Regions from separate parts of the Paenibacillus dendritiformis genome, predicted to be linked through region 1. Evidence: riboswitches for the same ligand, from Rfam matches in the RefSeq annotation. Region 1 holds a riboswitch; the other holds the start of a gene.
What was found. A riboswitch is a leader RNA that binds a small molecule or an ion and turns the genes downstream of it on or off. The one in region 1 is predicted to bind magnesium.

Region 1 (4,668 bases):
ATCCTGCTGCTTCTCGTACAGCTTCATTTGCTGCTCGTACTCGGCGGCTTTTAATTCCATATATTTCGTATAATTGCCGGTATAGCGCTTCGCCTGATGCCGCTCGATCTCGATAATGGCGGTGACCATCGCATCCAGGAAATAACGGTCGTGGGACACGACCAGCACCGCTCCCGGATAGGAACGGAGATAATTCTCGAGCCATGTCAGCGTATGGATGTCCAGATGGTTCGTCGGTTCGTCCAGAAGCAGCAGATCCGGCTGCTGGAGCAGAATGCGGGCCAAGGCCAGCCGGGTCTTCTGGCCGCCGCTCAGCGTATGAATGGGCGTGCCCGGATCCATCTGGCCGAATCCCATCCCGTGAAGCACGCTCCGCACCCGCGTCTCCATCTCGTAGCCGCCATGCATCCGGAACCATTCCGAGCGCTCGGCGTATCTGCGCATCACCGCTTCATGGCGGGCGGCGTCAGCGGCGGTCTCCGGGTCGGCAATCTCATGTTCAAGCTGTCTCAGTTCCTGCTCCGCTTCCACTAACGGGGCGAATACGAGCATCATCTCGTCCCAGATGGAGCGGTCGGATTGCAGTCCGCTGTTCTGGGCCAAGTAACCGATGCGTGTTTCTTTGGCTTTATAAATGGTCCCGCTGTCCGGGGACATCTCGCCGGCGATGAGCTGCAGGAGCGTCGATTTGCCGGCCCCGTTGACGCCGACCAGCCCAATCCGCTCGCGCTCCAGAATCTGCAGCGTAATATTCGACAATACGGGAGTTATCCCGTAATTCTTGCTCATGCCGTTCACTTGAAGCAGCATAGGGGTATCTCCTCCGTTAATCACAAGCTATTCTCGCATCGCGGTTCGAAAATAATGAAAATGTACCATAGGCGATGATGACATCATTTCATTTTCAATCCGTTGCTATGCCATGGGGCCAGGCGGTCAGGCCGACGGGAATCGGGGATTCCGTTTCGGTCCGACCCCTTTTCTATTCTCGCCGATCGCGGGAAATTTGTCTATCAATCCGCCCCTGAACCGATGAAGAGCGCCGCCGGCCATATGCTTCAGTCAAGGACTGGGAGAACGCGGATCGGACCCGGACGGCCGCAACGGGAGGAGGTGTACGCAGGGAGCCCCATCCCGGCTCGGAATGGGGCTCTCCATTGGCAGCGCCGGATTCGGTACTCGCGATCGCGAGCAGATGCGGGGCTGTCCCGGATTCATCACAAGTTCAGCATCAGCTTAGCCAGAGTAAAGTAGATGATGAGCCCGGTGCCGTCCACCAGAGTGGTAATGAACGGTCCGGAGACGACGGCCGGATCGACTCTAAGCTTGTGCAGGACCAGCGGCAGCACCGCCGCGATAAGAGAGGCCCAGATCACGATGAAAATCGCCGTGACGGCAACGACGCTTCCGATATCAAAGCCTACGCCGAGCAGCTGGGCGCGAAGAAACGTGGCTGCGCCCATACAGAGTCCGAGAATGAGACCGGTCGCCACCTCTTTGCGAACGACTCTGAATATATCCTTCGGCTTCACTTCCCCGAGCGCCAGAGCGCGAACGAGAGTCGTTACGGTCTGGGTTCCCGTATTGCCGCCCGTCCCGACCAGCAATGGGATAAAGAATGCGAGCGCGATGACTTCCGACAGCGTATCTTCAAAGTAGCGCAGCACATTCCCCGTATAGGCCTCGGCTACGAATAGGACAAGCAGCCATGCGATTCGCTTGCGAAATAGCTTCCAGAAGGAATTTTTAAAGTACGGTACTTCTAAGGGCTGGCTTCCGCCCATTTTCTGAAAATCTTCCGTCGCTTCTTCATGGATAACGTCAATTAAATCATCGACGGTGATTATCCCGATCATTCGCTGCTCCTCGCTTACGACGGGAAGAGCCACCAGATCATAGTTGGATAAAATCGTCGCAACCTCCCGCTGGTCCATCCGGGCGGACACCGAGACGAAATCCTTGAGCATGATTTCCTCCAGCTTGGCGCCGGCCTTGGCGAGGATCGCCTGCTTGAGCGACACGATCCCGACCAGCTTGCCGTTATTGTCCAGCACATAGAAGTACGATACCATTTCCGCGTCTTGCCCAACCTTGCGGACATGCTGCAGCGTATGCTCCACCGTCCAATAATTCCGGACCGCAATATAATCTACCGTAGCCAGGCTCCCGGCCGACTCCGGCGGGTATTGCATCAGAGCGCTGATTTTCTCCCGGTAATCGGCAGGCAGCAGCTCCAATAATGTTCCGGCTTGATGTGGATGGATGGCCAGCAGCAGATCGGCCACTTTATCGCTGGACATCTCATTGAGCATGGAAGCGGCTGTCTCCTTGGTCCCGCGGTCTAAAATTCGGTACTGCAATTCGGGATCGGCATATTCCAAAATTTCCGCCCCCAAGGCAGCCGGAAGCTTGGCAATAAATTGAATTTGCTCGCTTTCCTCAAGTTCTATTAACATCTCGGCCAAATCATAAGGTTGGAACCGGGCGAGGAACTCATTGAGGCCATCCCGCTTTTGTTCGGCCAGTCTATCTTTCAAATCTTGAATCATCCATTTTTGAACCATGTTTATTCCTCCTATCGCAAACATCCTTCCGCGTATGATTGCTTGCTCTCCATTCGGCAAGCAGACACAAAAAAGCTCTCCCTGCGCCTAGGAGAGCTTGTAGTTCCTGTTCTTCATTACACTCACTGCTTACATCTATGCATGCTTAAATACACCTGCCCCGGTACCGGGCAGCGTGATGAATGCAGCATGAATCACAAGTAAGGGTAAAGAGAACCTCATTCTCCCTCTTCGCAAGATTATGAACTTGATTCGATGACGGATTACTGGAACTACTATCCATTGAGTGTTCTCCCCCCTTTGCAGAATAAACTAAAAACCCTCCAGGAGTCCTAGAGGGTTCGATGAATGCACGCAAATATAGAACATTCCCGCGCCCCCTAGTTGAGTTTTAGCACTATGCAACGTAAAGAGAAGCCTTCTTCCCTTAGCCACGTTAAGAAAAGCCTTAATCCGGCAATTCCTGTTCTACCCATGGGCATCTTTCGATATTTCTGGGCAGTGGCCTATGTTTGCATAGGAGCCTCACCTAACAAGGTCTTTATGACATTGTCAACCTTAACACCGGCTGTGGATGTTGTCAACCTCCAGGGAACAACTTTAACCTTTTCATAACCTCTTTTGGGGGAGGAGTCCATACACTGGAGTAGTGTCTGGGGATCAGTGAGGCATGATTTTCGATCACGCTAACGTTTTAATAATGGAGGATGCTCGAGGTGAGTTCATTTGAAGCAAACGATCAAAGGCCGGCCGGACTTTCTGCTCCTTTTTGTGACCTTGCTGCTGGTTCTGTTCGGATTGGCGATGATATACAGCGCAAGCTCGGCCGTGGTCAGTCTCAAATATGAAAATCCGTCCTATTATGCGTCAAAGCAAATGTTGTTCGCTCTCATCGGACTTGCCGCTATGTTTGTGTTCATGAATATTCCGTTTCGAAAATGGAGCAAGGCCGCCCCCTTCTTGTTGTTGCTCTCGATCGTGCTGCTTGCGCTCGTCCCTTATTACGGCATCAAGGTGAATGGCGCCACGCGATGGTTCAATGTGGGCGGGATGCGGTTCCAGCCGGCCGAGTTCGCGAAGCTATCCTTAATCATCTACCTGTCGCATATGATCAGCAAAAAGGGAGAACGGATTCGCTTATTTTCCGGGGGATTGCTGCCCATTCTCACGGTCATTGGCGTCATGCTGCTTCTAATTATGCTGCAGCCGGATTTTGGTTCGGTCATGATCATTTCGATTCTGTCAATGACCATTATTATTATCGGCGGGGCGGATATGCGTCATATCGCGATGCTTGGCGGGGGTTTTGGGGTGCTGTTGGTCATTCTTGCCTTCAGCCGCAGCTACCGGTATCAACGGATTATGTCGTTTTTGAATCCGTTCGATGATCCGGAAGGAGCCGGCTATCAATTGATTCAGTCTTTGATCGCGCTGGCACACGGAGGAGTGACCGGAACAGGATACGGCCAGAGCGTGCAGAAGCTTTTTTATTTGCCGGAAGCGCACACCGATTTTATTTTTGCCGTCATCGGAGAGGAATTCGGATTTGTGGGCGGATTACTGCTTTTATTTTGTTTTTTTCTTTTCTTTTGGCGGGGCCTTATGGCGGCGCTTCGCAGCGATGAGCCCTTCGGGATTATGCTCGGAACAGGCATCATTACCATGATATTTGCCCAATTCGCGTTCAATCTGGGGGCGGTGACCGGGGCGATGCCGATCAAGGGCGTGCCGCTTCCGTTCATCAGCTATGGAGGCTCTTCTCTCTTGTTATGCATGGCGAGCGCCGGCATTCTGTTAAATATTTCGCGCGATAATGATCGGAGACAGCGCGAATAGGCACGCCTTCTTACCTAATCTGCGAACTAGAGGTACTCACATGATGTTTTATATTCGCAAGCTCAAAAAATTGGACAAGCCGACGCTCCTTGTGCTGCTCGGTCTGATGATTCTAGGGACGGTCGCCGTAGATCAAGCCACTTCCGGCACGAATCTCGACGGCCTATACAAGTACAGCCTTGTCTTTTTCGTTCTCTTCCTTATCCCCATGCTGCTGATCGCCATGCTCGACTACTCGATATTCACAGGCGCCGCCGCTTATATTTTA
Region 2 (4,668 bases), 2.4 Mb from region 1:
AATATTGATGCGTATGCTGAACTCCGCTCGGAGCCGCTTCCGTCGTTCCGGCGTATTTATGCCGATGACCGACTTCCACGGACGTCACGCCGGAAAATTCATGCACATGCACAGGTCTCCCATTCCACGAAGTAATATATAACTTGTGGGAGTGCATGTTTCCCTCCTCGCTATGATGCACAAATCCGGTAATCGGAACTTCCATGATCATAATCTCCTTCCATCGATGATTACCCACATCGTATGATGCGGGCAGCTCGATGTTACCGCGGAAGTCAAGCAATTTTTGTGGAGTTCACAGCCACTCCCCGAATTTGCGGATATACCAGGTCTTGATCGTCTGGGTCAGCGCGCAATAACAGAGCAACGTCGCGATAAGCCACGGGAAGAACGACAGCGGCAGCGGCACCAGGCCGATGGCGGCGCCCATTCCGGTATAAGGAAGCGCGATTCCGCATGCCATGACCAGTCCCGTCAACACGAGCACGGGAGTGCTGGCCATGCTTTGGACAAAGGGTATTTTCCCGGTGCGGATCATATGAACGATCAGCGTCTGCGACAGCAAGCCCTCGATGAACCAGCCGGAATGGAACAAAGCTTGCTGGTCTGCGGAATTGGCCGCGAAGACGTACCACAGCAAGGCATATGTCGTAATATCGAACAGCGAGCTGATCGGGCCGATGAACACCATAAATCTGCTGATTGACTTGGCATTCCATTTTTGAGGCTTCCGCAAATACGCTTTATCCACTGTGTCCCACGGAATCGAGAGCTGGGAAATATCAAAAAACAGATTTTGCAGCAGCAGATGAATCGGCAGCATCGGCAGGAAGGGAAGGAAGGCGCTGGCGGCCAGAACGCTGAACATATTGCCGAAATTGGAACTCGCGGTCATTTTAATATACTTCCTTGGCGATATCGACAGCGGTATCGACAGAAATGCCGACATCCGCTTCTTTCAGCGGCACGGCGTCATTGATTCCGTCGCCCATGAACCCGACCGTATGGCCTCTGCTTTTGAGGACGCGAACGATTCGCGCTTTTTGCAGCGGATTGATCTTGGCGAACACGGTGGTCAACTCCGCGATCTCGGCCAGCCGCTGATCCGTCAGGGCGTCCACGGCGTCTCCAAGCAGAACCGCCTCGGTGCGGAGCCCGACATCCTGCATACTTTGCAGGCGACGGCCGCATTGTCTCCCGTGATCACTTTCACATTTACCCCATGGTCTGCCAGCGCCCGGATAGCCTTCTTGGCGGAAGGCTTCGGCGGATCAAGGAAGGCGAGGATGCCGACAAGCGCAAGATTCTGTTCATCCGGGATGCCGTAAGGTTCATCGCGGGAAGGGGTCCGCTTCACCGCGACGGCCAGCACGCGCAATCCGTCCTCGTTCATCTCGCGGGCGAGGCGCTGCGCCTTGGCTGCGCGTGCGGAAGTGAACGGGACGATCTGGCCCTGCTCGTAGACATGCGTGCAGATGTCAAGCAATTCTTCCACCGCGCCCTTGCATACGAGCAGATGGTCACCTTCGGGCTCGCGGAGGACGACAGACATCCGGCGCCGGTTGAAGTCGAATGGAATCTCATCAAGCTTCGCATAGCGGTCGATCATGTGGGAATGCTCGGTATGCTGCAAGATGGCGGCATCGAGCAGATTGGTCAGGCCGGTCTGATGATAGCTGTTAAGCAGGCATAATCCAGTACGCTTTTGTCCGGATTGCCATTGATGTCAAGATGCTCCTCCAAAATAATCCGGTCTTCCGTCAACGTTCCCGTTTTGTCCGTGCACAGAATATCCATGGCGCCAAGATTCTGGATCTCGTGCAGGCGTTTCACGACGACTTTGTTGCGGGCCATCGCCGCCGCTCCCTTGGCGAGATTCCCGGCCACGACGACAGGCAGCATCTCCGGCGTCAATCCGACCGCTACCGACAGGCCGAACAAGAGGGCGTCCCACCAATCGCCCTTCGTGAATCCGCTGACCAAAAAAATGACCGGAACCATGATCAGCATGAAGCGGATCAGCAGATAGGTGATGCTCTTCACGCCGAGATCGAAGCTGGTGAACGGGGCTTTGCCCGTCAGCTGGCTGGCCATGGAACCGAAATAAGTCTCCGAACCGGTGGCGACAACGACGGCCGTCGCCGAGCCGCTGATGATGCTCGTACCCATGTAGCATATATTCGTCAGCCCAAGCGCATTCGCAGGCTCGGCGCGCGATCGCCAGCCGGGATATGCCCTCCGGGAGCGTGTCGAATTTTTCGACAGGCAGCGCCTCGCCCGTCAGGGCGGATTCGCCGGCATACACATCTTTGGCGGCGATCAGCCTCGCGTCAGCCAGAACCAGGTCCCCGGCGGACAAGCGGATAATATCCCCGGGAACCAGCTCATTGTCGATCTCCTGGCGGCGTCCCTGCCGGCATACCGAGGTAGTCGTCCGGACCAGGGCCGACAGCTTCTCGGCCGTGCGCGCCGAGCGGAATTCCTGGGTGAACGTAATGATGACACTGACGGTTACCATCGTTGCGATGATGAGAACGGCTTGGATATCCTGGTCCGCGATGCAGGAAAAGGCCCCAGGAAAAGCAGTATCAAAATAAATGGGTTGGCGAAGCACGACAGCAGTTGAATATACCAAGCAGGCGGCTTGCCGCGAACTGCCAGATTTTTGCCGTAATGCTCAAGCCGCGCCTTCGCTTCGGCTTCGGTCAGACCTTGAGGGCGGGTGTTCCATTCTTCCAGAACATCTTCTTGCAGCGAGATGGATGCCTGAATGAGGCGGTGCGTGATTTTTTGCGCCAGATCGTTTTTGCGCTTCGTTATACGTGCCATTGTCAAATCCTCCTCTCGCAGGTCATCTCGGAAGGAATCCCCACGGTATCGATTCGTTCTGAACATCAACATAAAAAGCTCCCCCTGTATCCAGAGGGAGCCGGAACCGTATACCGATGCCGTTCAAGTCACATACGCATACTTAAATAAACCCGCCGCCATCGATTTTTTTCGGGGGAATATAATAAGTCGGGTATCGCTTGAAGAGCGGCGAGCAGACGGCTCTTCCTCAGTGCAGGATGTTGGCGCCTATGCGGCTGATAGCTGCTCGGTCCACTGTCCATGGACATATTCCCCCCTTTGATAGTCAATAAAAAACCCTCCAGCTGAGCTAGAGGGTTGAATACACGCAGAAATAGAGATAACGGCGCTTGCTCCCCCTAGTCCAGTTTTAGCACTATACAACGTAAAGAGCGTCCGCTCTTAGCCACCTTAAGAAAAGCCTTAATCCGGCAGTTCCTGTTCTACCCATTGGTATCTTTCGATATTTCCGGGCAGTGGCCTATGTTTGTATAGGAGCCTCACCTAACGAGGAATTGATGAAATTTACGTTGTTATCATATGCCTGGTCTCATCCGTTTGTCAATGATAAGGAGCGGAATGGAAATATTTATTATCTTCTTGCTCTTCTCCGTTTTTTTGCGCTGGAGCAAAATACATCCTTCTCTTTTACGGGAAACACATGCTTGAATACCGGCACGCAGAAATGTTGATTAATGATCTCGATCGGGTGGATGACTTCGACCTTCTGTGGATGATACATTTTGTTGAAGATATATTGCGGCGGATCGAACACCGCTTTTGTCGGGCAAAATTCTTCGCCTTTGCATCCATGAGACATGAGTCTCAGCTCCTCTCTCTCATTAGTGTCGAACCTAATGGCATCATATGCAAGGCGTTTTGGCCTTGATTGGACATTCTACCCGCAGATAGTGACCTAGAATTTGTTAGATGCGGAATGAGAGAGGCATTCGCAAGGCAAAGGCTTGAAAATAGGGCCAAGATATATGATACTACAGCGAGAGGGCAGGAAGTGCATTCATGAAGCCTCCTGCTCTACGAAGAGCGAAGCGAGGTAGACATCGTTGAAAGTCATCAAATCCGTACTGGTCTTTCTATTGAGCCTGCTGCTGCTGGCCGGCTGCGGTCTGGACAGCAAGCCGTCCGCCATTCCGGATTCGGGCAAGCAGGAGCTGACCGGCTTCGAAGAGGTTGCGAGCTATATCAAGGCGCACAAGCAATTGCCGGATAACTTCATCACCAAGGAGGAAGCGAGGAGGTTGGGCTGGGATGCCCGCCAAGGCAATCTGCACGAGGCAGCTCCAGGCAAAAGCATCGGCGGCGACATATTTCGCAACCGGGAAGGGAAGCTGCCCAAGAAAAAGGGCAGAATCTGGTATGAAGCGGATATCAACTATACGAAGGGCCATCGTGGAAAGGACAGAATTGTGTTTTCCAACGACGGACTGATCTATAAGACCGAAGACCACTATGAGACGTTCGAACCGATAGAATGAGAAAGGGGGACGCTCCGTGCGCAATGTCGTCTTGGAGGGGAGCTCCATCGAGAGCAAGGAACAGCTCCATGCGTTCCTGCAGGAAGCGCTGGAATTGCCGGAGCATTACGGCCGCAACCTGGATGCGCTCTGGGATTGTCTGACCGGGTATGTCGAGCTGCCGCTAACGGTCACCTGGCTCGATTATGAGGCAAGCGAGCAAAGATTGGGCGAGTACGGCCGCAAGCTGCTGGAGTTGTTCGAGGAGGCGGCCGAGGACATCGAAGGATTTTCGTTTGTCGTCACAGCTTGAATAGACGGACGGAAGGGCCGTGGGCCGTCC

Region 2: another riboswitch for magnesium. It lies ahead of L6439_RS29875 (cation-transporting P-type ATPase); the one in region 1 lies ahead of mgtE (magnesium transporter).

What each region holds. Positions count from the first base shown of each region.
Region 1 is NZ_AP025344.1:5,279,223-5,283,890, reverse strand. It holds gene L6439_RS23460 (ABC-F family ATP-binding cassette domain-containing protein) at 1-810, opposite strand, end outside; gene mgtE (magnesium transporter) at 1,218-2,549, opposite strand; M-box (ykoK) riboswitch at 2,934-3,108, opposite strand; gene ftsW (putative lipid II flippase FtsW) at 3,291-4,400, shown strand; gene L6439_RS23445 (FtsW/RodA/SpoVE family cell cycle protein) at 4,441-4,668, shown strand, end outside.
Region 2 is NZ_AP025344.1:2,899,303-2,903,970, forward strand. It holds gene L6439_RS12655 (YmaF family protein) at 1-205, opposite strand, end outside; gene L6439_RS29850 (cation transporting ATPase C-terminal domain-containing protein) at 296-895, opposite strand; gene L6439_RS29855 (HAD-IC family P-type ATPase) at 897-1,121, opposite strand; gene L6439_RS29860 (HAD family hydrolase) at 1,109-1,633, opposite strand; gene L6439_RS29865 (HAD-IC family P-type ATPase) at 1,657-2,169, opposite strand; partial or broken gene L6439_RS29870 (P-type ATPase actuator domain-containing protein) at 2,315-2,518, opposite strand; gene L6439_RS29875 (cation-transporting P-type ATPase) at 2,512-2,901, opposite strand; M-box (ykoK) riboswitch at 3,200-3,369, opposite strand; gene L6439_RS12685 (hypothetical protein) at 3,443-3,670, opposite strand; gene L6439_RS12690 (ribonuclease domain-containing protein) at 3,915-4,346, shown strand; gene L6439_RS12695 (barstar family protein) at 4,363-4,638, shown strand.